Regions from separate parts of the Paenibacillus sp. FSL H8-0261 genome, predicted to be linked through region 1. Evidence: riboswitches for the same ligand, from Rfam matches in the RefSeq annotation. Region 1 holds a riboswitch; each other region holds the start of a gene.

Region 1 (7,966 bases):
TGATTAGCGATGAGCTTTACAAGGCTATTCATCCCGTACAGACCGATTTGTATACAGGATTTTACATGGATGACTTCCCGCGAACAGTAGGTATAGCGGCGGATCTTGCTCATAAAGGGAAACGGTCCTATGAAAGTAACTCGCCATACGCGATTGTTGTTAGCGGCACGCTGTTTGAAATACAAAGAACATTGTACAACACGATGCTATTCGCTTCTTTACTGGTGGGTACTGTCTTTTTCATTGCAGCAGGCAGCTTCCTTTACTTCCGGCTGTATACAGATCTAGATCATGATCGCCATCAATATTCTACATTGTCCAAAATGGGACTTACAGATCAAGAGCTAAACCGAATTGTAACGATACAATTGTCGTTGTTGTTTTTTGTTCCGGTTGGGGTAGCCATTTTGCATAGTGTGTTTGCCTTTATTGCGCTTCAGCGGTTGTTTTACTTATCTATTGCTGTGGAGACCGGGGCGGTGTTATTGGGATATTTGGCTGTCCAGGGACTTTACTTCTTTTTTATTCGCAGCCGTTATTTACGCAACTTGAAGAAGAACTTGATCTGAATAATGGGGGTTACGAAATGCAAGCATGGATTACAGATTTTATGGAGCAGTTTGGTTACTTTGGTATTTTCCTTATGCTCGCTTTTGAAAATATATTTCCACCGATTCCTTCCGAAGTGATCCTTCCTTTTGGCGGATTCATGACAACCACAACGAATTTGACCATTCCTGGTGTAATTATTGCTGCTACGCTTGGCTCACTGCTGGGTGCAGTAATTCTCTATTATATCGGTCGTTTGTTGGATGTAAATCGCTTGGAAAAGATCGTTGAACGCTGGGGCGGCCTACTCCGGATTAGCAAAAAGGACATCCACAAGGCTGACGCTTGGTTTGACAAATACGGCTATTGGACCGTATTATTTTGTCGGATGGTTCCACTAGTGCGTAGTTTGATTTCGATCCCTGCAGGGATGTCGGGCATGAAATTTGGAGTGTTTATGATCTTCACAACGATTGGTACGCTGGGATGGAATCTATTGCTGGTGCTTATTGGTGCGGCATTGGGTGAGTCCTGGGAAGACATCGCCATGTATATGGATATGTACTCCAACGTAGTGTACGTGCTTCTTGCAGGTGGAGTAGTGATCCTTGGGTATTTGTTCTTCCGCAAGCGCAGCCGGAAAATGAACACCGAAGGTTGAGCCGAGAAGGACTTATAGATAAAAGTTATGATTAAAAGGAGGAGAACAAATGGAGCTATTAACGATTATTAAAGCTATTATTTTGGGAATTGTTGAAGGATTGACTGAATTTGCTCCGGTATCCTCCACAGGTCATATGATTATTGTTGATGATATGTGGTTAAAATCGACAGAGTTATTTGGGCAATATACGGCCAATACGTTCAAAGTGGTTATACAGCTGGGGTCAATATTAGCAGTTGTAGTTATTTTTAGAAATAGGTTCATTGAATTGCTGGGCTTAAAGCGCTTCAGCCGCAAGCAGTTGGATCCTGTAACCGAGCAACAACCACAGCTTGAAAAAGGCGGCCACCTGAAGCTTACACAGGTGCTTGTAGGTTTAGTGCCAGCAGGCGTGCTGGGGGTTCTGTTTAATGATTATATTGACGAGCATTTATTCTCTACATCCACCGTGTTAATCGGTCTAGTAGTCGGTGCTGTATTAATGATTATTGCGGATCTATTCGGACCAAAGAAGATTCAAACGGAGAGTGTCGATCAGATTACATATAAGCAGGCGCTAGGTGTTGGTCTGGTCCAGTGCTTCTCCTTGTGGCCGGGATTTTCTCGTTCCGGGTCGACGATTTCTGGTGGTGTTCTTCTGGGTATGAGTCATCGCGCTGCTGCTGATTTCACGTTTATTATGGCTGTTCCAATCATGGCAGGCGCCAGTTTACTCTCACTGATGAAGAACTGGCAATATTTCACCATCGATGCCCTGCCGTTCTTCATTGCAGGCTTTATCAGTGCCTTTGTATTTGCACTATTATCGATGCGTTTCTTCTTGAAATTGATCAACCGGATTAAGCTTTTACCATTTGCTATATATCGCATAGTACTTGCTGCAGTAGTATATTTCGTGTTTTTCTAAATCCGTTATAAGGAATCGATATAACAAAAGCCCCCGTAATCTATTGCAGATGACGGGGGCTTTCACGTATGATGACATCAGATTTAAGACACTCACTTTATCCTTATAATTCTCGCATAAACGCTTACCGTCCTTAAAAGGACGCTGAAGGCGTTTTAGCTTATGGATGATAAGAAAGTATAAGTATCACGAAATACTTTCTTATAATTCTCGCATAAACGCCTACCGTCCGTATAAGGACACCGAAGCGTTTTAGCTTGACAATATCGGAGACAGGTGCTTGCCGGAAATTAGTAATTCGGTAGGCTTAATAGGGAAATTCGGTTTGAAGCCGATGCGGTCCCGCCACTGTAACGGAAGAGTCCATAGCAACATATGTCACTGGCAATTTACTACTGCTGGGAAGACTGCTAAGGATGTTGACACCGCTAGCCAGGAGACCTGCCTGTTTCAACAGCACTGCTTCACCTACGGAGGATAGGAAGGTGTTAGACGTTAACCATAGGTATATTATGGGCGTCTTTCCCTTTGACTTTTTTAGGGAAGGGCGCTCTTTTTTATAGGAATGCAAGTGATATCGAGTCCAAAATAAGAAGATGGAGAAGGGGAGCTGCAAAGTGACGAACAAAGTAAAAGTAAGCAATCTTGGCTATCCAAGAATCGGAAAAAACCGCGAGTGGAAGAAAACGTTGGAAGCCTTCTGGGCGGGAAAAATAAATGAGGAAGCGTTCCGTACTGAAATGACAGGAATTCAGCTTCAGCATTTGAAGACTCAGCAGGAGGCAGGCATTGATTTAATTCCGGTAAATGATTTTACGTTCTACGATCATGTGCTAGATACAGCTGTAATGTTCGGGATCGTACCTCCACGTTATGCGTATGATGGTGGCGACATTGGGCTTGATCTTTATTTTGCGATGGCTAGAGGAAATGCTGAGGCTACCGCTTGCGAGATGACTAAATGGTTCAATACGAACTATCATTACATCGTTCCAGAGATCGGTGCACAAACGCCGCGTCTGACCGAGAATAAACCACTGGCAGCTTATCGTTTTGCCAAGTCCCAAGCGGGAATTGAGGGTAAACCTGTGGTTTTAGGCCTTTATACATTCCTTAAGTTGTCAAAAGGATTTGCATCTGCGGATATTGCGAAGATTGCTGCTCGGTTTCTTCCGGTTTACGTTCAGCTGTTGCAGGAACTGAAGCAAGAAGGAGTAAGCTGGGTACAAATTGATGAACCAGCGATTGTTACAGGAATTAATGAATCAGAATTATCCTTACTTCACTCGATTTACACAGAAATTGCTGAATCCGTGCCTGGATTAAATATTATTCTGCAGACTTACTTTGAAGCTGCTGAACCGCTGGAGGCACTGTTCAAGCTTCCGGTACAAGGTTTAGGTCTCGATTTTGTCCATGATGGAGGGACGAACCTGGCATCGATTGAACGTCTTGGCTGGCCTGAGGATAAGTGGCTGGGAGCGGGTATTATTGACGGACGCAACATCTGGCGCTCGGATCTGGATGCTAAGCTGCAGCTGATCAAGAAGCTGAGTGTACATGTACCGCTTGATCGTCTTATTCTACAGCCTTCTTGCAGTTTGCTGCATGTTCCGGTTACTGTTCAGGGTGAGGTGAAGCTGAAGGCAACCGTCAAGGCTGCTTTAGCTTTTGCTGATGAGAAGCTTAGAGAGCTTGGCCTGCTTGCTGCAGCCTTAGAGGGTACAGCAGAAGCTGCTGCTGCGTTGACAGCCAGTCGCGAAGCCCTTACGGCCTTCCGTGCACTTCCTGAACGCGGTCGTAAGGATGTGGCTGAGCAAGTTTTCGGACTTACAGATTTACCAGACCAACGTAACCTACCTTTTGCTGAGCGCCTGAAGGTGCAGCAGGAGAAGTGGCAGCTGCCACTTCTGCCAACGACAACAATCGGAAGCTTTCCACAGACCGTAGAAGTGCGCCAGGCAAGGTTGAAATGGCGTAAAGGCGTATGGAATCAAGAGCGTTACGACGGGTTCGTTCGTGAGCAGATTGCAGATGCAATCACTTTCCAAGAAAAGCTGGGTCTGGATGTACTCGTGCACGGTGAGTTCGAAAGAACCGATATGGTGGAGTTTTTCGGGGAGAAGTTGGATGGTTACTTATTTACTAGTAATGGCTGGGTTCAATCCTACGGATCACGCTGCGTTAAGCCACCAGTTATTTATGCGGATATAGCTTTTATCCAGCCTATGACTGTAAAAGAAAGCGTCTATGCTCAGTCGTTAACTTCCCTTCCTGTTAAAGGTATGTTGACTGGTCCTGTTACGATTCTCAATTGGTCTTTCGTACGTGATGATCTTAGTCGGGAAGCAGTAGCGAATCAAATTGCCTTAGCGCTCCGTCATGAAGTTAAAGCATTGGAGGATGCAGGCATAGAGATGATTCAAGTAGATGAACCGGCTATCCGTGAAGGACTTCCTTTGAAGGCTGAAGATCATGAGGCATACTTGAATTGGGCGGTGAAGTCGTTCCGTATCGCGACGAATCATGTGAAGGCTACGACACAAATTCATACCCACATGTGCTATAGCGAATTTAATGACATGATAGACTCCATTTCAGCGATGGATGCGGATGTTATCTCTATTGAGACTTCACGTAGCCATGGGGAACTGATCGTTAGCTTTGAGGAGCAGGCGTATGATAAAGGAATTGGTCTTGGTGTATATGATATCCATAGTCCACGGGTTCCTGCAGTAGAAGAGATGACAGCTAATATTGATCGTGCGCTGCGGGTGCTTGATCCTGAACAGTTCTGGATTAATCCGGATTGCGGTCTTAAGACACGTGGCTGGCAGGAGACAGAAGATGCACTTCGTAACATGGTAAAGGCTGCCGCTATTGCAAGAGAAAATGCAGGAGTTAGTGCTTCCAAATAACATAAGAAGTATACAATAAATCATAGCCGGGGAATTTCTCCCTGGCTTTTTATTTCAGCCACTTGATAATAATTCTCATTCTTGATAGAATGAGAAAAGAAAAGAAGGAACCGTGGAGGGTCCCTTCAAATCATCACCTTATTTGCTTTCGAAAGTCTTGCAATCTGTTTCTTCTGCACGTGTAGGTTCTTGGGAGCTGTGGAAAGCTACAAAGATAGAATCAGCACTGCATTTGTTCTCTTCTGCCCAGTGGGTGCAGGAGTTAACTTCGCAAATTACGTCTTTTGCCATGAGGGTTCACCTCCCCTTTTAGTAATAGACAGCATTATTAAAAAACTTCTCTGTTCAACAAGGTGGAGCTTGTCCGAACAGAACCGTGTTCTGCCCTCATTCATTATGAATAGAGGGTTTTTGGTATTTTTTTACGTGTTTAGACGTGGTAATTGTACCAAATAAAGTGCGTGTAAGCAAATGAGTTATTCGATAACAGAAATGTGACAAAGTTATACAAATAATTATAAAAAAGCACAAAAGATACTTATTACTTACATACCTAAAAATAGAAAATAATTCTAAATATCTATATTATTACAAGAATTATATGGTAATATTTTCGATAGGGAACGGCCGCTCCTAATCTGAAATATTGGAGGATGAAGATGTTGAAAAAGTTATTACTATTCCCTTTTGCCTTAATGCTCATCTTGTGCTTACCTATTTATGCAGGTGCAGAAGGTGTACATAATGACCAAGCTCCTCAAATAAGTGAATCAGAAATCATAAAAGTCTACAAAGCCTCAGCTACGGGATTGTCAGAAATTTCAGTAGAGGAGTACAATGAAATTCTTGCACAAGGTCAAGCTTTAGAAGCTGCTAAAGAGGGGCTGATACCAAGTATACCCCTGTTCATAACGGACTCTTCCTTTGATGACGCTTCTGTAATTGCACCTAGAGATGCTTATCAAACAACGATATACTCCTACCAACAAAATGGTTATGTCTCATATGTCACTAGAAGTGGTTTGACTAGAAGAATCTCTCAGCCTGTATATAATAGTGCTTCTGCAAATTCGTTGTTAAACATTAGCTATTCAGTATCTCAAGGCTATATCGCGAATACAAGCTTTGGTGTAACCGCAAAACAAACAGCTGTAAGTACTGGTATTACTGGTGGCTCATCATGGTCTAATACTTATGGTGGCAGTAACACGACAACTGCATCAGTGAATCCTTACAATTATGCTTGGATGGAATACACGCCGATTATGAATAACTCATTTGGTGTGATTACGGAGAAGACCTATGCCAATGTTCAGGGTTCTTCAGTTCTTGTAGGCACTACTAGTTATGATGTTGATATTTACATGGCGAGATTATTAAGCGGTTCGTTACCAGATGGCGTATATGCCATTAAACAAAGCGCTTCTAACCCAGGTTGATTTTTGCTTGAAAAATAACAGCTTAAACTAAAAGAGTTGCAGAAATGCGACTCTTTTTTTTATTTAGAGAACATAATTCATAAGAAACTGTACACAATTCCATTTTCCAGTGCAACCTTCCAAGTTTTGGAACGTCTTAGTAAAGAGTGACGGAAGAGATCTGCTTAGAACAAGACATTCCGTAACGATATTATGATCCGTGCAAGCGGTATCTATTACATTTTTGGAGGAATGAGAATGCGCAAATGGGGTCTGCATTACTTATGTTTATTAATTCTTACGGTAGTCTTGGCGGGTTGTGGCTCAGCGGATAGAAATTCAGCGGCAGATAGTTTGGCAAAAGAAAATGGTAGTACGAGTAACGACGCAGCAGTAGAGGTACAATCGCAAAGCTCGATGGCCTCAACAGCGGATCAAAGCACTTCGGCAGCTCCTGAGGCAGAAGCAACTGGCAGCGAGAATATGGCTGTAAAGGGCTCCACATCAGAAAATACAGTTCAAGCAAGTGCAGGATTTACTGGTAGCGATGTAGTAGCGGGCTTGAACAAGAAGCTGATCTATAAAGCGAATCTTAACATGGAAGTAGAAGACTATGGAAAAGCACAGACTGAAATACGTAATTTAGTAACCATGGCCAATGGATATATTATTGAGTTTAATGAAAATATGTCGCAGTACGAGCAAGGTGGGACGTTTATCCTTAAGGTGCCTGCCTCCGGATTCTCACCTTTTCTGAATAAATTAGAACAAGTAAAACACGAATCTCTACAGCGCAGCATTCAAGGTCAGGATGTCTCAGAAGAGTATGTTGATCTGGAGTCACGTTTGAAGGCAAAACAGCTAATGGAAGCACAATATACAGAGTTTATGAAAAAAGCGACGAAATCCACTGATCTGGTCGCCTTCGCGAACGAGCTTGGTTCGATTCAAGAAAGTATTGAGCAGATTAAAGGTAGAATGCGTTATATCAATCAGAATGTATCCTTTTCTACGGTAGAATTGAGAGTGTATCAGACGGATGAAAGCATTGCTGTGAAGGAGAAGGAGGAGCAAGGGCCGTTACTGGAACGTGCTTCAGATGCTCTTAAAGGAAGCTTAAATGCGTTATCTGTATTGTTTCAGTGGATTGTCGTTATCCTTGCAGGAGCGTTACCGATACTCATTGGAGCAGCTATAATTTTAGCTATTGTTTTAGTTTCCCGTAAAAATATTCGCGAGCGTCGGGAGCAGCAGACCGAGAGAATTCGTCAGCGAAATAAGGAGCTGAACAGAGAGCAAATCATCCCTGCGGCAACAGAGCCTAAGGAGGCAGTTTCAGAGGATAATTCGAAGTCTAATAAGGAAACAGAGGACTCAAAGAAAGAATAGCCCTGCAAGCATAAACGCCCTCGGCGTCTTCATAAAGACGGTAAGCGTTTAAGCGAGAAATATATGAATAATGTATAACGTGAAAATTATACTTTCTTATATTTTAAGAGAAAAAAACGGT
Region 2 (7,966 bases), 2.7 Mb from region 1:
GGGCAGGAGGATTTAGACGTTTTATTTCTATTACGCTTCCGATGATTAAGCCAGCGACCTTCTTCACGGTAGTCATGGGAGTCATTGGTACCTTTCAGCTATTCGATCAATCGTATATTTTTTCGGCAGGCTCCGGCGGCCCGAATAACTCTACCTTAACGGTGGCTTTGCTTATCTATCAGTATGCGTTTAAAAATCTCGACTTCGGTTACGCTTCTGCGCTCGCTGTCATGCTGGCTGCGGTCATTATGATCGTAACGCTGATCCAGCGGAAGCTATTCTCCGAAGAGAAGCTGAACTAGGAGGACGATCAGGTGGTAATTAACTATTCCAAAGGGGTTAAGGTGGTTCTGTATTTCCTGTTATTCGCATATGGGTGCGTGACGGTCATACCTTTCCTATGGGCACTATCCTCATCGTTTAAACCGTTAAGCGAGATTGTGTCAGGGAGTATCAACTTTATTCCAAAACAGTTCACTTTCCAGAACTATTACGACATCTTCGTGAAGGAGCCGCTGTTCCTCAGATGGATGTTCAACAGTGCACTCATCGCTGTAGTTTCAACGCTATGCAATACCTTGTTCAACTCTATGGCGGGTTATGCGCTTGCACGTATTGATTTTACAGGCAGCAAGGTTGTGTTTTTTCTTATCTTGGCCGTACAGATGATTCCCGGCCAATTGACTATCGTGCCTGCATATCTGATCATGAAACAGCTTGATTTATTGAATACTTATGCCGCACTGACGTTGCCGATGATGGTAAATGCGACGTTCATCTTTATGATGCGGCAATTCTTCCTGAGCTTTCCGAAAGAGCTGGAGGAGGCTGCCGAGATGGATGGTCTAAATAAGTTCGGCACATTTTTCCGCATTGCTCTGCCACTAGCTATCCCCGCATTGGCGGCTCAGACGATCTTTGTATTCATGGGTGCATGGAATGAATTTCTAAAGCCACTGATGTTCATGTCAGACAAGTCGATGTTCACACTTACACTTGGTCTCAATACTTTTAAGGGCCAGTATATTAGCCACTGGAATTATATTATGGCTGCATCAATGGTGTTTACCCTACCTGCACTACTTATTTATGCATTCTTCAACCGCTTCTTTATAAAGGGAATTACGTTTACCGGCAGCAAATAATTTAATTTACAAGGACCGCCACTGATCTTAAATCAGGGCGGTTTTTTGATATGTTCATGAATTGTTACCATTCTATTGATCTTATATGGGGAAGTTGGGGTATAAAAGGAAGGGAAGAGGTAAAACTATGTTCACAAAATAGAACTGGAAGAAATTTAAATGCGGAGGTAAATGATGACACAGAATAAAGGAAATTCACAACGTCAGATTCGAACTTCAATTCTTTGTTTGATCTGTGCCTGCACCGTCCTATTAAGTGGCTGCTCTAAAGCTGCCAATGAAACCACACAAGTAACTCCAACGCCTACAACAGAAGCCACTGCACCTGCAGCTACGAACAGTGCCACTGAACAACCCAATACCTCGTCCGGTACAAATACAGAGGGACTTCCGGCGGGTGTTAGTGTTAAGAGGGTGATTAAGGAAGTTGCTTTAAAGGATGGCTATCATAAAAAGATTGAGCTGCTGACAGACGGCGGCAAGCGGGTTACCATAACGGATGCGACTCAAAAGATTGTTTTGCAGCAGATTGAATATGATGGGAGGATTACTACGTCTAAAGGTAAACAGGTTACCGTTAAAGTCGAAGGTGGGGGAGAGCAAAGCATAACCATTCCCGATCATGTAGTGATCGAAGATGAGGACAAGCTTGGATTGATGCCAGGTGTTGATATCGAGTGGACAGTGAATGCCGAGGGGCAAATCGAAAGTGTTGAACTGGAGGATTAAAAGAGATACTGAGGTGGCTGGCTAGATGAAATTTCTAATCGTATTTGGCAGTATAGTGGTTCCCATCGTGATGCTAATGATACAACATAAATGGATAAAGTGGCGTATTGTTTTTAATGTCGCTTCTGTGTTATCTACGCTTATTTTAGGTAATATTTCTGCCCTAGCCATATATGAAATATTAAGAGATAACACAGTATTTATGACCTCGATCCATGCGATTTTTCTGAATCCGATGTTCCTTTTGACAGGAGCCTATCTTGGAGTATATCTGGTCTATCGCTTGATGTTGATGACGTATGAAGAAGTATACGTATGATGTACTTAAAAGTAGGAGTGTCCCCGTGAAGGGACACTCCTATTTTTGTTATGCAGCGAAAGCTAAGAAGACTTTCCTACAACGTTTGTTCCACTCTTCGTGATCTTGTACGTAAGGATATCACCATTCCAGAAGTGGAATTTCAAGATGACCTCTCCGTCTTTAACATCTTTAAAGAACGCTGGTAGCAGCTTGATTTCTTTCGTGTTATAAGAGGGAGAGAAGGTATTGCCGAACTCCTTGAATGGAGTCCAGTCCTGCGGGCCTGCATTGCCACCAGCGGTATAGACAGCCTCCATCGTGGCAAGCTGGTTACCGTTAAAGGTAGTTGGAATCGCAAACGATTCAGTCGTCCCTTTGGCATCGCTTAATTTGGCAGTGTCATTCACGATGATCTTTAGTCTCCACGCAACACCTTTGTTGAATTTCAGCGTTAGCACGGCATTTTCACCGTATTTTTGCGAAGCTGTGAGTTTTTTGAGTTGGCTGGCCTTGAGTGTGAGCTCCTCGCCATTCAAGGTGTAATCTTTGCCCTTGGTTAAATATTTCCCATTTACACTAATCGTTGTTAGCTTATTGCCGTTTAGGTTCAGCTTCACCTTGGTGTCTTTGATCGTTGCACCTTTTTTTAGATAGACCAGATCGCTCTCGGTGCTGGAGGAACGTTCCTTCAGACCAGACATTAATACGTTGTGGAACTCGGAATCGGACCACTTATACGTTTTGCGGTTGAAATGTTGCCCGTTATCCCAGAGCATGGAAGTCATTTTCTTTTCTTTTAAATAATAGGTAAGATACTCGAAGAATTTCAGTTTCTCGCCTTGTTCAATCACACCTGTGTCTTTATCGAAGCCCAGTAGTCCGAACTCACCGACGATGACAGGAATACCTTTAGCTACAAATGTATTGTAAACGTTATCAAAAGTTTGGATGATATCGTTTTTTGTATCTTTTTCAAACGTGGTGTAACCAGCGATATTCACACTGAACGGCCAGAAGCCATAGTAGTGAACGGTCGCGATTATGTTCGGATCTTTAAGAGCTGTAATCGTCTTGTAAAGCTGATCCATTCTAGGTTGCGTAGGAGAAGTCTCTAATGAAGGTAGAACTAGCGGACGGACATCATTCTTTCCACCGGAGTTCCGAACGATCTGATGGAAGGAAGTGTTGAGCTCTGTAAGCATTTGCTCCATCTTCGCTTCATCGGTGCTTCCGCCATCTGTGAAGCGGGGTTCATTGATGCTTTCGAACATCAGCTTATCGGATTTATCCTTGAAGCGGTCCGCAATTTGAGTCCATGCTGCATTATAACGCGCCAGTGTCTCATCATGCTTCTCTTCCATATGACTTACCCATAACCAGGAGTCGTGATGGACGTTAATCATTACATATAACTTGGCGTCCAGCGCCCAGCCTACAACTTCTTCGACACGGTCGAGGTAAGCTTTTTCAATAGTGTAGTTCGGTGCTTCGCCTATGTGTGAATCCCAAGTGATAGGAATACGGATACTTTTGTAGCCTTGTGCGGCGATTTTCTTAATCAGTTCTTGGGTCACACGCGGATTGCCCCAGGAGGTTTCATCCTCACCTGTAGCATCTAGAGTATTGCCAAGGTTCCATCCGGGCTGCATATCGTCTACATAGGATTGGATCTTACTCTTTGGTGCTGCCTTAGCTTGTTGCTCGTCCTTAGTAGCAGCGGCGGCAATGGATGAGAACAAAGAGAGCAGAAGAGCGGTGACAAGGGTCAATGATAAGAAGGATTTCTGGATTCGAGTAGTCATTGAATTCTCCTTTGTAAGATCATTTTTGAGGATGCTTAAACCTGACCTTCCTTAGTACTTTGGTGCTTAGATGAACACGTACACCTCCAATATTTTGTTGTAAACGCTTACCAAATACCCTAACATAGAACATTTGCTGTGAGTACCTTACTAATTTGTGGTAAATTCATATATGAATTAGTGATTTGAAGTGATTCCAAAGTTATGGAGGGCAATCCAGTGAGCAGATTTCATTACATAGGCTCGGCTACAGAGCTTCCGTTAGGAGAAAGAGGCAGTGTACTGTCAGCAAAGACATATAATGAAGTGAAAAATTCCCTGGAGTATAAGAAACAAAGAGAGGCTCTGCGCCTGCAAGGCATAATTCCTTTGGATGACATCGCAGATCTATCTCATTTAAGAGATGAGGACTGTCTTGTATATGACTCGGAAGAAGATGCAGCGGGAATTTTTATAGAGGAACTTGGGTATTGGAACGATGAGATTCGCAAGCATTTTCGGAGTCCGTATGTGTACCGGATTTCACCGAATTGGGGTGGCTTCTCTCTAAGCTAAAAGATACTCTACCGGGATCGTATAACGCCTCACTCAAGTGTTGTAAGGAGTTATTTAAGCTTATGACAGATTATGGGGTATCTGGTGCCGAGTTTGAGCTTTATACATGCTGGGCTGAGGAAGAAGGGCTCCCACGTAATAAAAAGTATGATCGAATCTTTGATTTGGTCTCTTTGTCACTGGAGGATGGTTTTGAGCTGAGAGAAAAAGAGTATATTGTGGTTAAAATGATTTGATATTCAATAGGATTATCGCTAACTACTCGTTATACAAAAAACAAATATTGCATGACAAAAGCATATATATTAGATATGATGAAGCATGGAAAAATTAATATTAGCAATAGGTGCCAATTATGAATGTTTCGGAAATACAATCATAGATTGGTTAAATGGAAAGCGGGTGTGAATCCCGCGCGGTCCCGCCGCTGTGAAAGAGGAGTCCTTGCAAGGTACCACTGGGAAACTGGGAAGGTAGCAAGGGTGATGATACTTGAGCCAGAATATCTGCCTGTTTCTGATACACCGTTAAACTCTACGAGCGATAGAGAGGTGTTTGATATAGTATATGCCTGCTATTGTTGCGGTTCACTATCTTAAACCTCTTGACGTTATGTTGAGTGGTTTTTTTGTAGTGCTATGAAAGTTTATTCTGTTTTTTAACATAGGAAGAGAAGGGAAGGGTTATGGAAACATGAAGAAAAATAAGTTTTTAGCTTGGTTACTTATTGTAGCAGTATTTATTACAACGTTCTCTACAAGCGTAATCCCGGCTCATGCGAATGAAGCAATTGCCGATAGTGCAGTTGTAACAACAGAGGTTGATCAAGCTCTAGTAGAGCAGATTAATGCGCTAGTACAAGAGCCAGATACAGAGAAGCCTACGATTTCAATAGAAGGTATACAAGATAAACAGGAAGTATCCAGTAAAGATGTAAGCTTCAAAGTAGTGGTTACAGACAATGTCTATAAAGACATTATTCCAGTAGTAAAGCTGAACCAAGTCGTTCTGTCAGCTACTAATGGTGAGTACAAAGCATCTCTAAACCCAGGTAGTAACGTAATCGCAGTAACAGCTATAGATGGCGCAGGAAACAAAGCAGATAATGTAACCTATCAGGTTACTTATAAAATCACTGCTAAAGAACAGTTAGATAAAAGCTTGGCCTACATCGTTAACACCGTAAAGAATCCTTCATTTGGAACAGGTAGCGGAGAATGGTCGATTCTTTCTCTAGCACGTGCGAACTACAAAGTACCTAACGGTTATTACAATCTCTATTACAACAATGTAGCTACGCGAATAGCAACGATAATTAAGGATGGAAAACTCGACGCTAGTAAAAGCACAGAGAATTCCAGAGCCATTCTAGGACTTACCTCTATCGGAAAAGATATCACGAATGTTGCAGGTCATGATCTAAGAAATGCACTCGCTGATTATCAATATATTCAGAAGCAAGGGAACAACGGTCCCATATTTGCTCTGATTGCACTAGATAGTCATAACTATGAGATTCCAGTATTATTCCCTGATCCTGATGAGAAGGGAGTTATATATCAAAGCACAAGAGAAAACCTGGTTCAGTACATCTTAGATAGAGAAGTTAAAAAAGGTGCAGCAGATGCCGGGGGCTGGGCTTTAGGTGTAACCAAAGCCGACGTCGATATGACCGGGATGGCGATGCAAGCACTTGCGCCTTATTACGCAAAGGATCCTAATGTAAAAGCTGCCGTGGATCGGGCGATTGCATGGTTATCGAGTGTACAAAATGCTCAAGGCGGATTTACAAGCTGGGGAAGCACAAGCAGTGAGAGCATTGCACAGGTTGTTGTTGCCTTAACTGGCGTAGGCGTAGATCCGCACAGTGACCCTAGGTTTATTAAAGAAGGAAATTCACTTATAGATGCTTTACTTAGCTTCTCTGGGCCGGATGGTGGATTCAAGCATATTCTCACCGGAAAAGTAGACGCTATGGCTACGGATCAAGGTACATATGCACTCGTATCCTATGATCGTCTGATCAATAATAGCAACCGTCTCTATGACATGAATGATGTTCCATTTGAACAACCTACTACCGTTGTAGCCAAACAACAATTAAATAAAAACCTTGCCTATATCCTAAACACTGTAAAAAATCCGTCTTTTGGAACAGGTAGCGGGGAATGGTCGATTCTTTCTCTAGCACGGGCCAACTTCGAGGTTCCAAGTGGCTATTACAATCTTTATTATAATAATGTAGCTGCTGAAGTAGCTAAGCTAATGAAGGATGGAAAACTGGACGCTTCTAAAAGCACAGAGCATTCAAGAGCGATTCTAGGACTTACCTCGATTGGAAAAGATATCACGAATGTTGCAGGGTATGATCTAAGAAATGCACTTGCAGATTTTCAATATGTTCAGAAGCAAGGGCTTAATGGTCCCATATTTGCGCTGATTGCCTTAGATAGTCATAACTATGATATTCCTGTAGTAGAAGGCGTTACAGATCAAACCACAAGAGAAAAACTGGTTCAGTATATTTTAGAAAAAGAAGCACCAACTGGTGGATGGGCGTTATTTGGTACTAAAGCCGATACCGATATCACTGGAATGACGATGCAAGCACTTGCGCCTTACTATGCAAAGGATTCTAATGTAAAAGCTGCTGTGGATCGCGCGATTGCATGGTTATCAAGCACACAGAATGATCAAGGTGGATTTACAAGCTGGGGAAGCACAAGCAGTGAGAGCATCGCGCAGGTCATTGTTGCTTTAACTGGCGTAGGCATAGATCCGCACAGTGACTTAAGGTTTGTTAAAAAGGGAAATTCACTGATTGATGCACTGCTTACCTTTGCTGATCCGGATGGTGGATTTAAGCATATTCTCACCGGAAGAGTAGATGGGATGGCTACGGACCAAGGTACGTATGCACTTGTGTCCTATGATCGTCTGATTAATCACAGTAACCGTCTCTTTGATATGAATGATGTGGTAATTGAACAACCACCTGTACAACCAGAGGGTCCGAAAGAATTTCCGTTACCTTCTGGTGATAAGCCGGAAGTTGTAATCAATGATGATGCTCATGATTATATCGTTCCGATCAGCACAGGAGATAGCAACAAGGAAATAACGGTAGTTATTCCTAAAAGTCAACAATCGAAGGTTAGTGTTAGTTTACCTAATAACAGCGATCTTCCTCAGATTGAGGCTACCAAAGGTGACGTATCTGTAGTCATTCCTAAGGGTGCAAAAGTTACAAGTGGAAATGCCGCAGCGATTGAACTAATGTCACCTTTAACAGGCACAGAAGCTGCACTAAAAGATAGTCTGAATCAGATTATTTCCCAGGATAAGAAGCTGGAGAGCATTATTCAAGCTTTTTCTATGGGTGGCAGCGCAAGAGTAGAATTCAGTCAATTTATCACATTAACCTTTAAGGACCT
Region 3 (7,966 bases), 2.3 Mb from region 1:
GCACCTGTCTCCCAATCGGAACCGGCGAACTTCGGATAACGGCCTTTTTCACGGGCAAGCTCCATGCTCGAACGTACCAACAGGTAGTTGATGTGTTCATACAAATGGTTGTTATATTCTACGGCTTCATCAGATTCCCAACGAATGCCCTTGAGTGCCAATAGGTGATGCAAGCCGAATGTGCCGAGACCCACTGCGCGGTATTGGCTGTTCGTGTATTGTGCTTGCAGAACTTCAATATTATTAATGTCGATTACGTTGTCCAGCATACGTACTTGGATAGGTACAAGTCTTTCCAGCACACCAGCTGGAATCGCACGTGCCAAGTGAATCGAATTCAGGTTGCAGACTACGAAATCGCCAGGGATTTTGGAGATAACAATCCGGGTCTTGCCATCTTTGGTTACTAATTCTTCCTGTTCAATAACGGTAGCGGATTGATTCTGCATAATTTCTGTGCACAGGTTGGAAGAGAAGACCATACCTTGGTGACGGTTCGGGTTCGTCCGGTTAACCGTATCACGGTAGAACATATATGGAGTACCTGTTTCAAGCTGTGATTTCATAATCCGTTTCATGATGTCGATCGCAGGAACGGTAATACGGGACAATTCCAAATTGGCTGTAGCTTCAGCATATTTTTCACGGAAAGTGCCTTTACCAAGCTCTTCATCGTAGAAGTCTTCCAGACCAAGCGGACGACCGTTCTCATCCGTCCAGCCCATAACCTTCTTCACTTCATGTGGGCAGAAGAGGTTCCAGTGGCTGCGTGATTCAACGGCTTCCATGAACAAGTCCGGCAGGGTTACACCGTGGAATACGTCATGTGCACGCATACGCTCGTCACCATTATTTAGTTTAAGATCGAGGAAAGCGAGAATATCTTTATGGAATACATCAAGGTAGACAGCGACAGCACCTTTACGTGTTCCAAGTTGATCTACACTGACTGCTGTATTGTTCAATTGGCGAATCCAAGGAATTACGCCGGAGCTAGTGTTCTTATGGCCACGGATATCCGAACCCCGTGCCCGTACTTTACCAAGGTAGACGCCGATACCGCCACCCATTTTGCTAAGGCGCGCTACGTCTGTATTAGAGTCAAAGATACCCTCTAGGGAATCGTCTACCGTATCAATGAAGCAGCTGGATAGCTGTCCAGCGACCTTTTTGCCGGCATTGGACATTGTAGGGGTAGCAGCTGTCATGTAGATGTTGCTCATAGCCCAGTAAGCTTCTTTTACAAGCTCAAGACGTTTCTCAGGTGGTTCACGGTGCATCAGGTACATAGCAATAATCATGTAACGTTCTTGCGGAAGCTCCATTACACGGCCGTCAAAATCATGCGCCAAATAACGGTCGGATAGCGTAAGCAGACCGATATAGTCAAACAAAAGATCGCGTGTATAATCGATACACCCACCTAGTTCGATAATTTGTTCTTTGGTGTAATGACTTAGAAGCTCTTCACGATAGATTCCTTTTTTTACGAGATCCGTAATTAGCGGGTACAGCTCACCGTAAGGCTCTTCTGGATAAGCTTTATAGCGGCGATGAACGGCTGCTTTTTTATAAAGGGTAGTCAGAAGGGCACGGGCAGCTGCAAACTTCCAAGTAGGCTCTTCTTTCGTTACAAGCTCTAAAGCACTCATGGTGAAGGCATTGCTAATTTCTTCTCCGCTTACGGAGTCACGACGCAGTTTGGAAATTACTCCCCGCAGCAATGTTTCTTTATTTAGTTGATCAAGACCTTCTAAGATACGGTCGGCGTATACGGAAAGGCGCTTCTCATCAAAAGCCAGTTGGCGATTATCTGGTTTTACTACGAATTGTGGCATGGTTATTTCATCCCTTCTTATTTTGGGTTAATTTTGAATATCAAAAATTGATATATTATAGCGCAGTAGGCTGCCACAGAAAGACCTCCGAGCCGTTCGTACTGGCCGGAATGTCGATTATGCGTTGGTTAGAGCTTCCTCGGTAAGGAAGTGTAGTATCTTTCAATTCTTCTATAAAACGTCCATCTATTAATACCTGACACTGTGTAAGTAGATTCCACTCCGGCGAACCGGGAAGGGCGGTTAGTTCCTCATACGTATAACCACTGTAAATCCAGATGGGGAAGCCTGGGAGCACGGCGCGAAGCTCATGAATGAACCCAAGTACCTCTTCTGCCGAGAAAAAAGGATCGCCGCCTGCCAGTGTTAGACCATCCAGCAAAGGGTTAGCGGCGATTTCTGCAATGATTTCATGTTGACGTTCTAAGGTGAAGGCTTCTCCATATTTAAAGTTCCATGTCTCGGGATTAAAGCATCCCGGGCAACGATGACGGCAGCCGCTGATGAAGAGGACGGCCCGCATGCCCTCTCCCTCGTTAATCGACTCCGGATAGTATCCGCAAATATTCATAAATGCTTAACGCGATCCCGTACTTCGGCTTGTTTGGCGGCATTGAAGCGGGTCTGATAGTCGCCAGTTAAATAACCTGTAACTCTGCGCAAACGACGGATGTGCACGTCATTCTCATGTGCGTTGCAGGAAGGACAGTTTGTCCCAATTACACCTTCGTATCCGCAGCTGGAGCAGCGGTCAATCGGATGGTTAATGCTGAAGTAGCTGACCTGTTGTTCTAGTGCATATTTAATGATTTTGATAAAAGCAGATGGATTGCTGCGGGCATTGCCATTTAATTCGACATAAGAAATAGCCCCGGCATTGCAGTATTCATGGAAAGGAGCTTCCAAGCTGATCTTCTGAGCAGCACCTAGATCGTAGTATACAGGGATGTGGAAAGAGTTCGTATAATACTCACGGTCAGTTACGCCCGGAATAGAACCCAGTACCTTGCGATCAATCTTGGTGAATTTGCCGGACAGGCCCTCTGCTGGTGTTGCGAACAAGGTAATGTTGAGATTAAGTTCCTCACTTTTAAGGTCGCAATACTCCCGCATGTGACGCACGATAGCCACAGCCTTGGCATGGACTTCCATATCCTCGCCATGGTGTTTGCCGTACATGGCTTTCATGCATTCCGCCATACCGATGAAGCCAAGCGACAGACTACCATGCTTAAGTAGTTCGCCTACAGAGTCTTCAGGAGCGAGATTTTCGCCGCCTTCCCAGACGCCTTCTCGCATCATGAAATCGGATGCTTTAGCTTTTTGCGCGCTTTGGATGTGGAACCGATGAAGAAGTCCTTCCAGCGCAATATCCATATAGTGGTTTAGATCCTCATAGAAGCCAGCTTCATCTGCGACGGTACGTCGGCCTGTTACTGTGCCGTGTGCCAGACCGAGCCGAACCAGATTCAGTGTATTAAAGGAAAGGTTGCCCTTCCCGGAGCAATGATTACGCCCAAAACGGTCACCGAGCACTCGGGTGCGGCAGCCCATTGTAGCAAATTCCGTATCAGGATCACTTGGATCATAATACTGCAAGTTGAGCGGAGCGTCCAGATTAGCGAAGTTCGGATAAAGTCTGCGTGCAGAACATTCCGCCGCTTTTAGGAACAATTCATAGTTAGGATCACCTTGCTGTTGATTGACTCCTTGCTTGCATTTGAAGATTTGAATCGGGAACACAGGTGTTTCTCCGCTGCCAAGTCCGTTCATCGTTGCTGTTAGCAGGGAGCTGATCACAAGCTGACCTTCTGGTGAAGTACAAGTACCATAATTGATGCTGGTAAACGGAATTTGCCCACCGGATCGGCTGGACATGGTGTTGAGATTATGTACCATACTTTCAGCCGCTTGCAGGGTTTCGATTTCGGTTTCCTTTAGTGCAAAACGAAACGCTTTTGGATATAACTCCGCCAGATCGGTCCGACTCATTGTAATCTCGCCCAAAGAATCATTAGCTTGTCCCTCATCAAAATAATCCAGACCCTTGCGGAACAGCTTAGCGAAGGATTTGGTTACATAAGGTGCAAGATCATAGTCGAGCTTATTGGCGGATACGCCGCCATATTGAGCATTTTGCTGGGATTGAAAAATAATTGCTACCAGTGACATAGCTGTCATTATGGAGTTCGGAGGACGAACACTGCCGTTGCCGGTGTTGAAGCCTTCGCGGAGAAGCTTATCAAACGGGATAAAAATGCAGTTAGTCGTTCCGATTGCGTATTGATCCAGATCATGCACATAGACGACATTGTCATCAATGGCTTGCACTAGCTGCGGCGGCATCGTAAAGTTGCGGGCATACCATTTTGAATATTCACTGCCGAACTTGCTCATTTTACCGGAGAAACTCTCTCCGTTCAAATTGGCATTCTCGCGCAGCAAGTCCAAATCCCGGCTGTCGATAATATCGCGTCCTAAATCAATGAGCTCTTCTAAAAGAACTTCTCGTGCATTTGTTGTACCGTTAAATTGTCTCTCCAACAACGTCATTGTATAGCTCTCCTCTCAGTCTATCGTCTTATCATTAAGAAGTTCGACCGCATGAGCGGCCGTATATTCATTGTGATCTCATAAAAAAAGCATCCTCTAGCGAGGATGGCAGAAAATGCCCGATGCGTTATGTAAATATCCACACAGATATTTGTAGTGGCCTCTAAGAAGATGACCGCATGCGGACACCGTTCCTGTTCCTCGCAGGCACTCATAGTTGGTGTCGTCGAAACAGGCAGGTCTCCTGGCTTCCGTAGGACCTCTCAGCGCCTTCCCAAGGGGGCTCTTACCCCTCAGTGGCTTCTGCCAGGAGATCTGCCCATCTTAAGCTTCTAAAAGCTTGTAAGGGGCATCCGGTTACAGTGGCGGGACCGCAGCGGATTTTCACCGTACTTCCCTATTAAGCTCTGATTCCGATAAAGGATCAAAGCGCCTGTCTCCACTATATTTTGTTGTCGTTAGATAAAAATAACCCAAGATGTTGTGTTTGTAAACAGTTTTTTAGAAAACCCGCGCGGGGAGCGGGTTCTTCAAAAGTACTCCACAAATGATCCACAGGCTGTCCATAAGTAATCCACAATTGATCCACAGGCATATAAAAAATGATTCATAAATTGTCCGAAAAGATGCCACAAAGAGTCCATAAATGTAGTGCAGATGACCCTAGAATTCATGTTAAAAAAAATACTTGTGGCGAAAGTCATATTTCGGAGAATTTTGGGGAAAGAAGAAGGGGCATAATAAAGCTGAGATCATTTGTGGGAGAGCGGTGGAGTTGTTACAATAGAAGGACACACATACTTTAAAATTCCGAGGAGGTATTCTCATGCCTATTGCTGAAGTAACCGTTATTCCGATTGGAACAGGTAGTACGAGCCTTAGCAGCTATGTTGCGGATATGCAGCGAGTGCTGAAGACGGTAGAAGGGATTACTTATGAGCTTACATCCATGGGTACAATCATCGAAGGGCCTCTTCAGCGTATTTTTGCTGCAGTCGAAGCGCTGCACGAGTCTCCTTTTGCCGCAGGTGCAGAGCGTGTCTCTACCTCACTTAAAATAGACGACCGCCGCGATAAACCCTCCACTAGCCGTGGAAAGCTGGAGTCTGTGGAGCGTAAACTACAGGTGGAATAGCAGTTTGGGAGAGTAGGGAAATAGGGAGAAATAGGCTTGCGTTTCTGACTGAAAGTTGTATAATATTTTTTGTTTGACAGAAAAATCAGCCTTAAGCTGGTGTAGCTCAGGGGTAGAGCAACGCACTCGTAATGCGTAGGCCGGGGGTTCAATTCCCTTCACCAGCATATCTAAGAATTGCGCAATGGCACGGTTTCCGGGATTTCGGGACCGTGCCATTTGTCTTGAAATCACCTATCTTCTAACATTCGTCTAACCTTTACTCAAGTAAAATGGCGGAATGACCCAGTCTCTCTTGTGTGATATTTGGTGTACACCGAAGACGAGATTCGCCCCGAAGACTATACATCAATCATACGTGCAGGCAGGTTGCAGTGCTTACCTTTAGGTAAGTACGTGAACTAAAAGTGCATACTTACGCGATGGCATGGTGGGAGGTATACTCAAGTCCTAAATCTGATTCAAACATGGAGGATACACCATTGAAAACACTTATTGTCGTCACGCACCCAAACATCGAAACATCCGTCGTTAATAAACGCTGGATCGAAGAACTCCGTAAATATCCAGACAAATATACGGTGCACGAGCTGTACAAAGCCTATCCCGATGAAAAAATCAACGTGGAAAAGGAACAACAACTGATTGAAGCGCATGATAAGCTCGTCTTACAATTCCCTGTCTACTGGTTTAGTAGTCCACCTCTGCTTAAAAAGTGGCTGGACGAAGTATTTACTTACGGATGGGCATATGGTTCGAAGAGTGATAAATTAAGAAATCGAAAAATCGCATTAGCTGTAACTGCCGGAGGAAGTGCAAAAGACTTTAGTGAAGAAGGTAAACTCGGCTACGGGCTTGACCGTATTTTATCTCCCTTTGACACGACTTTTTTGTACTGCAACGCTGATTATCGTTCCTTCTATGCCATTTATGGCACGGAATCTGAGACGGTAGGAAGTACGGATTACTTGAAGAAATTGGATGTCAGTTCGCAAGGCTATGTTGAATTTATCGAAAATATGTAATTAGAATTGAAACAAAAAGCAGCATTTTCATTAATGGAAATGCTGCTTTTGTCATAAGTTGTCGTTAAATCGTAAAAGGTATTGTTATCTCTTGCGCGGCTGGAACGAAGTTTTTCTCTCCCCAAGTGCACATCATATCCAGCACCGGAATAAGCGATTGGCCCTTCTCGGTCAAGGAATACTCAACTTTAGGGGGAATCTGGGGGAATTCCTCGCGCCTGACGAGACAGTCGGCTTCCAGTTCTTTCAACATAACGCTTAACGTCTTAAAAGGTATTGTGCCGATACCCCGTTGCAGTTCATTGAACCGCACGATCTTGTTTTCAGAGAGATAGTAGAGAATAGTCATTTTATATTTACCACTAATGATAGACAAGGTGTAGCCAAAGCTAGTGTCCTTCTGCTGAATGCCAGGTGGTATACAGATTTCATCACTCATGGGCTATTACCCTCCTTCAGAAAATATTCAACGAAAAGGCAAACGCCTGTTGTCGCTACGTACTCAGGTCCCGACTTTATTATGTTTTACAACCTGCTATCAAGTCATCCTGCGAGCAACGAACTCACTATATCATTTTGAAACAATTAGTTCAAAGCACTCGTGGCTAACTATCAAGCGGATAGCCTAAGCGACGAATTGAAGTTTTTTAATGTAATTTTCATGTGAGCATCATCTTATTTTCAGGTTCAAGGTATATATTGAAGACACCAAACACCCCCCAGTGTTTTGTGGTATAAATCTCTCAGGTCTTGCCAACTCCCATGGTAAGGCCTATTTTTTTGTTCGCTAATTAAATGGGGGAGGGGGCAGCTTCTTCGCTACTTCACTTAATCTGATACTGCTCTTCATAGCTCTTAAAAGATGAAATATCCAGACCGAGATATCTGCGCATATGAATGGCAGCTTGGGCAGCGACAATGTCGTTTAACAGCAGCATTCGTTCATGGTAGCCACGACATATAAATTTGGCTTCTATCCCCGTGTTAAGTCTGTTCTGCCCATAAACCTTGATTCCCCGTTTTCTCATCTCTGAACGAACATCTCTTAGATCTGTTGTAGCAACTGCTGCGGCTGTTTCAAGAACCTCCAGATAGGGGGTGGGTGTTCGTAAATGTGCAGATAGAATGGCGGAGTCCCGTTCGAAAGCTGATAAAATCATCGGAAGCAATAAATAAGATTTCACCAGCATGTTGTCCCTGCTTTCAGCTCTATTCATGAATCTCATCACCTCTAATGGGAACGTATATTCGTATTCTACCCCGATATTCCAAAAATAATCAATGGTATTTCTAAACAGCTAGTCCGATGTGATTGAATTCACAACTAAATTAGAAAGAATAAAATATATTAAAATTGTAATAATAAAAAATAATGCTTCAGACTTATATAAAGGGAGAATTAGGATGAATGAGGA

The links. A riboswitch is a leader RNA that binds a small molecule or an ion and turns the genes downstream of it on or off. The one in region 1 is predicted to bind cobalamin.
Region 2: linked by a shared signal. The riboswitch ahead of MHI27_RS04060 (S-layer homology domain-containing protein) and the one ahead of metE (5-methyltetrahydropteroyltriglutamate--homocysteine S-methyltransferase) in region 1 are both predicted to bind cobalamin.
Region 3: linked by a shared signal. The riboswitch ahead of MHI27_RS02390 (anaerobic ribonucleoside triphosphate reductase) and the one ahead of metE (5-methyltetrahydropteroyltriglutamate--homocysteine S-methyltransferase) in region 1 are both predicted to bind cobalamin.

What each region holds. Positions count from the first base shown of each region.
Region 1 covers NZ_CP150297.1:5,080,079-5,088,044, reverse strand. The annotation lists gene MHI27_RS22700 (ABC transporter permease) at 1-569, shown strand, start outside; gene MHI27_RS22695 (DedA family protein) at 587-1,210, shown strand; gene MHI27_RS22690 (undecaprenyl-diphosphate phosphatase) at 1,260-2,120, shown strand; cobalamin riboswitch at 2,378-2,584, shown strand; gene metE (5-methyltetrahydropteroyltriglutamate--homocysteine S-methyltransferase) at 2,738-5,038, shown strand; gene MHI27_RS22680 (DUF1540 domain-containing protein) at 5,177-5,329, opposite strand; gene MHI27_RS22675 (hypothetical protein) at 5,698-6,477, shown strand; gene MHI27_RS22670 (DUF4349 domain-containing protein) at 6,715-7,845, shown strand.
Region 2 covers NZ_CP150297.1:922,581-930,546, forward strand. The annotation lists gene MHI27_RS04025 (carbohydrate ABC transporter permease) at 1-302, shown strand, start outside; gene MHI27_RS04030 (carbohydrate ABC transporter permease) at 321-1,145, shown strand; gene MHI27_RS04035 (hypothetical protein) at 1,317-1,874, shown strand; gene MHI27_RS04040 (transposase) at 1,900-2,193, shown strand; gene MHI27_RS04045 (cellulase family glycosylhydrolase) at 2,256-3,977, opposite strand; gene MHI27_RS04050 (hypothetical protein) at 4,197-4,532, shown strand; gene MHI27_RS04055 (hypothetical protein) at 4,595-4,768, shown strand; cobalamin riboswitch at 4,860-5,061, shown strand; gene MHI27_RS04060 (S-layer homology domain-containing protein) at 5,226-7,966, shown strand, end outside.
Region 3 covers NZ_CP150297.1:538,568-546,533, forward strand. The annotation lists gene MHI27_RS02380 (ribonucleoside-diphosphate reductase subunit alpha) at 1-1,838, opposite strand, end outside; gene nrdG (anaerobic ribonucleoside-triphosphate reductase activating protein) at 1,894-2,409, opposite strand; gene MHI27_RS02390 (anaerobic ribonucleoside triphosphate reductase) at 2,406-4,391, opposite strand; cobalamin riboswitch at 4,608-4,843, opposite strand; gene MHI27_RS02395 (MTH1187 family thiamine-binding protein) at 5,218-5,526, shown strand; tRNA gene MHI27_RS02400 (tRNA-Thr) at 5,622-5,693, shown strand; gene MHI27_RS02405 (NAD(P)H-dependent oxidoreductase) at 6,009-6,551, shown strand; gene MHI27_RS02410 (helix-turn-helix domain-containing protein) at 6,616-6,990, opposite strand; gene MHI27_RS02415 (hypothetical protein) at 7,376-7,768, opposite strand.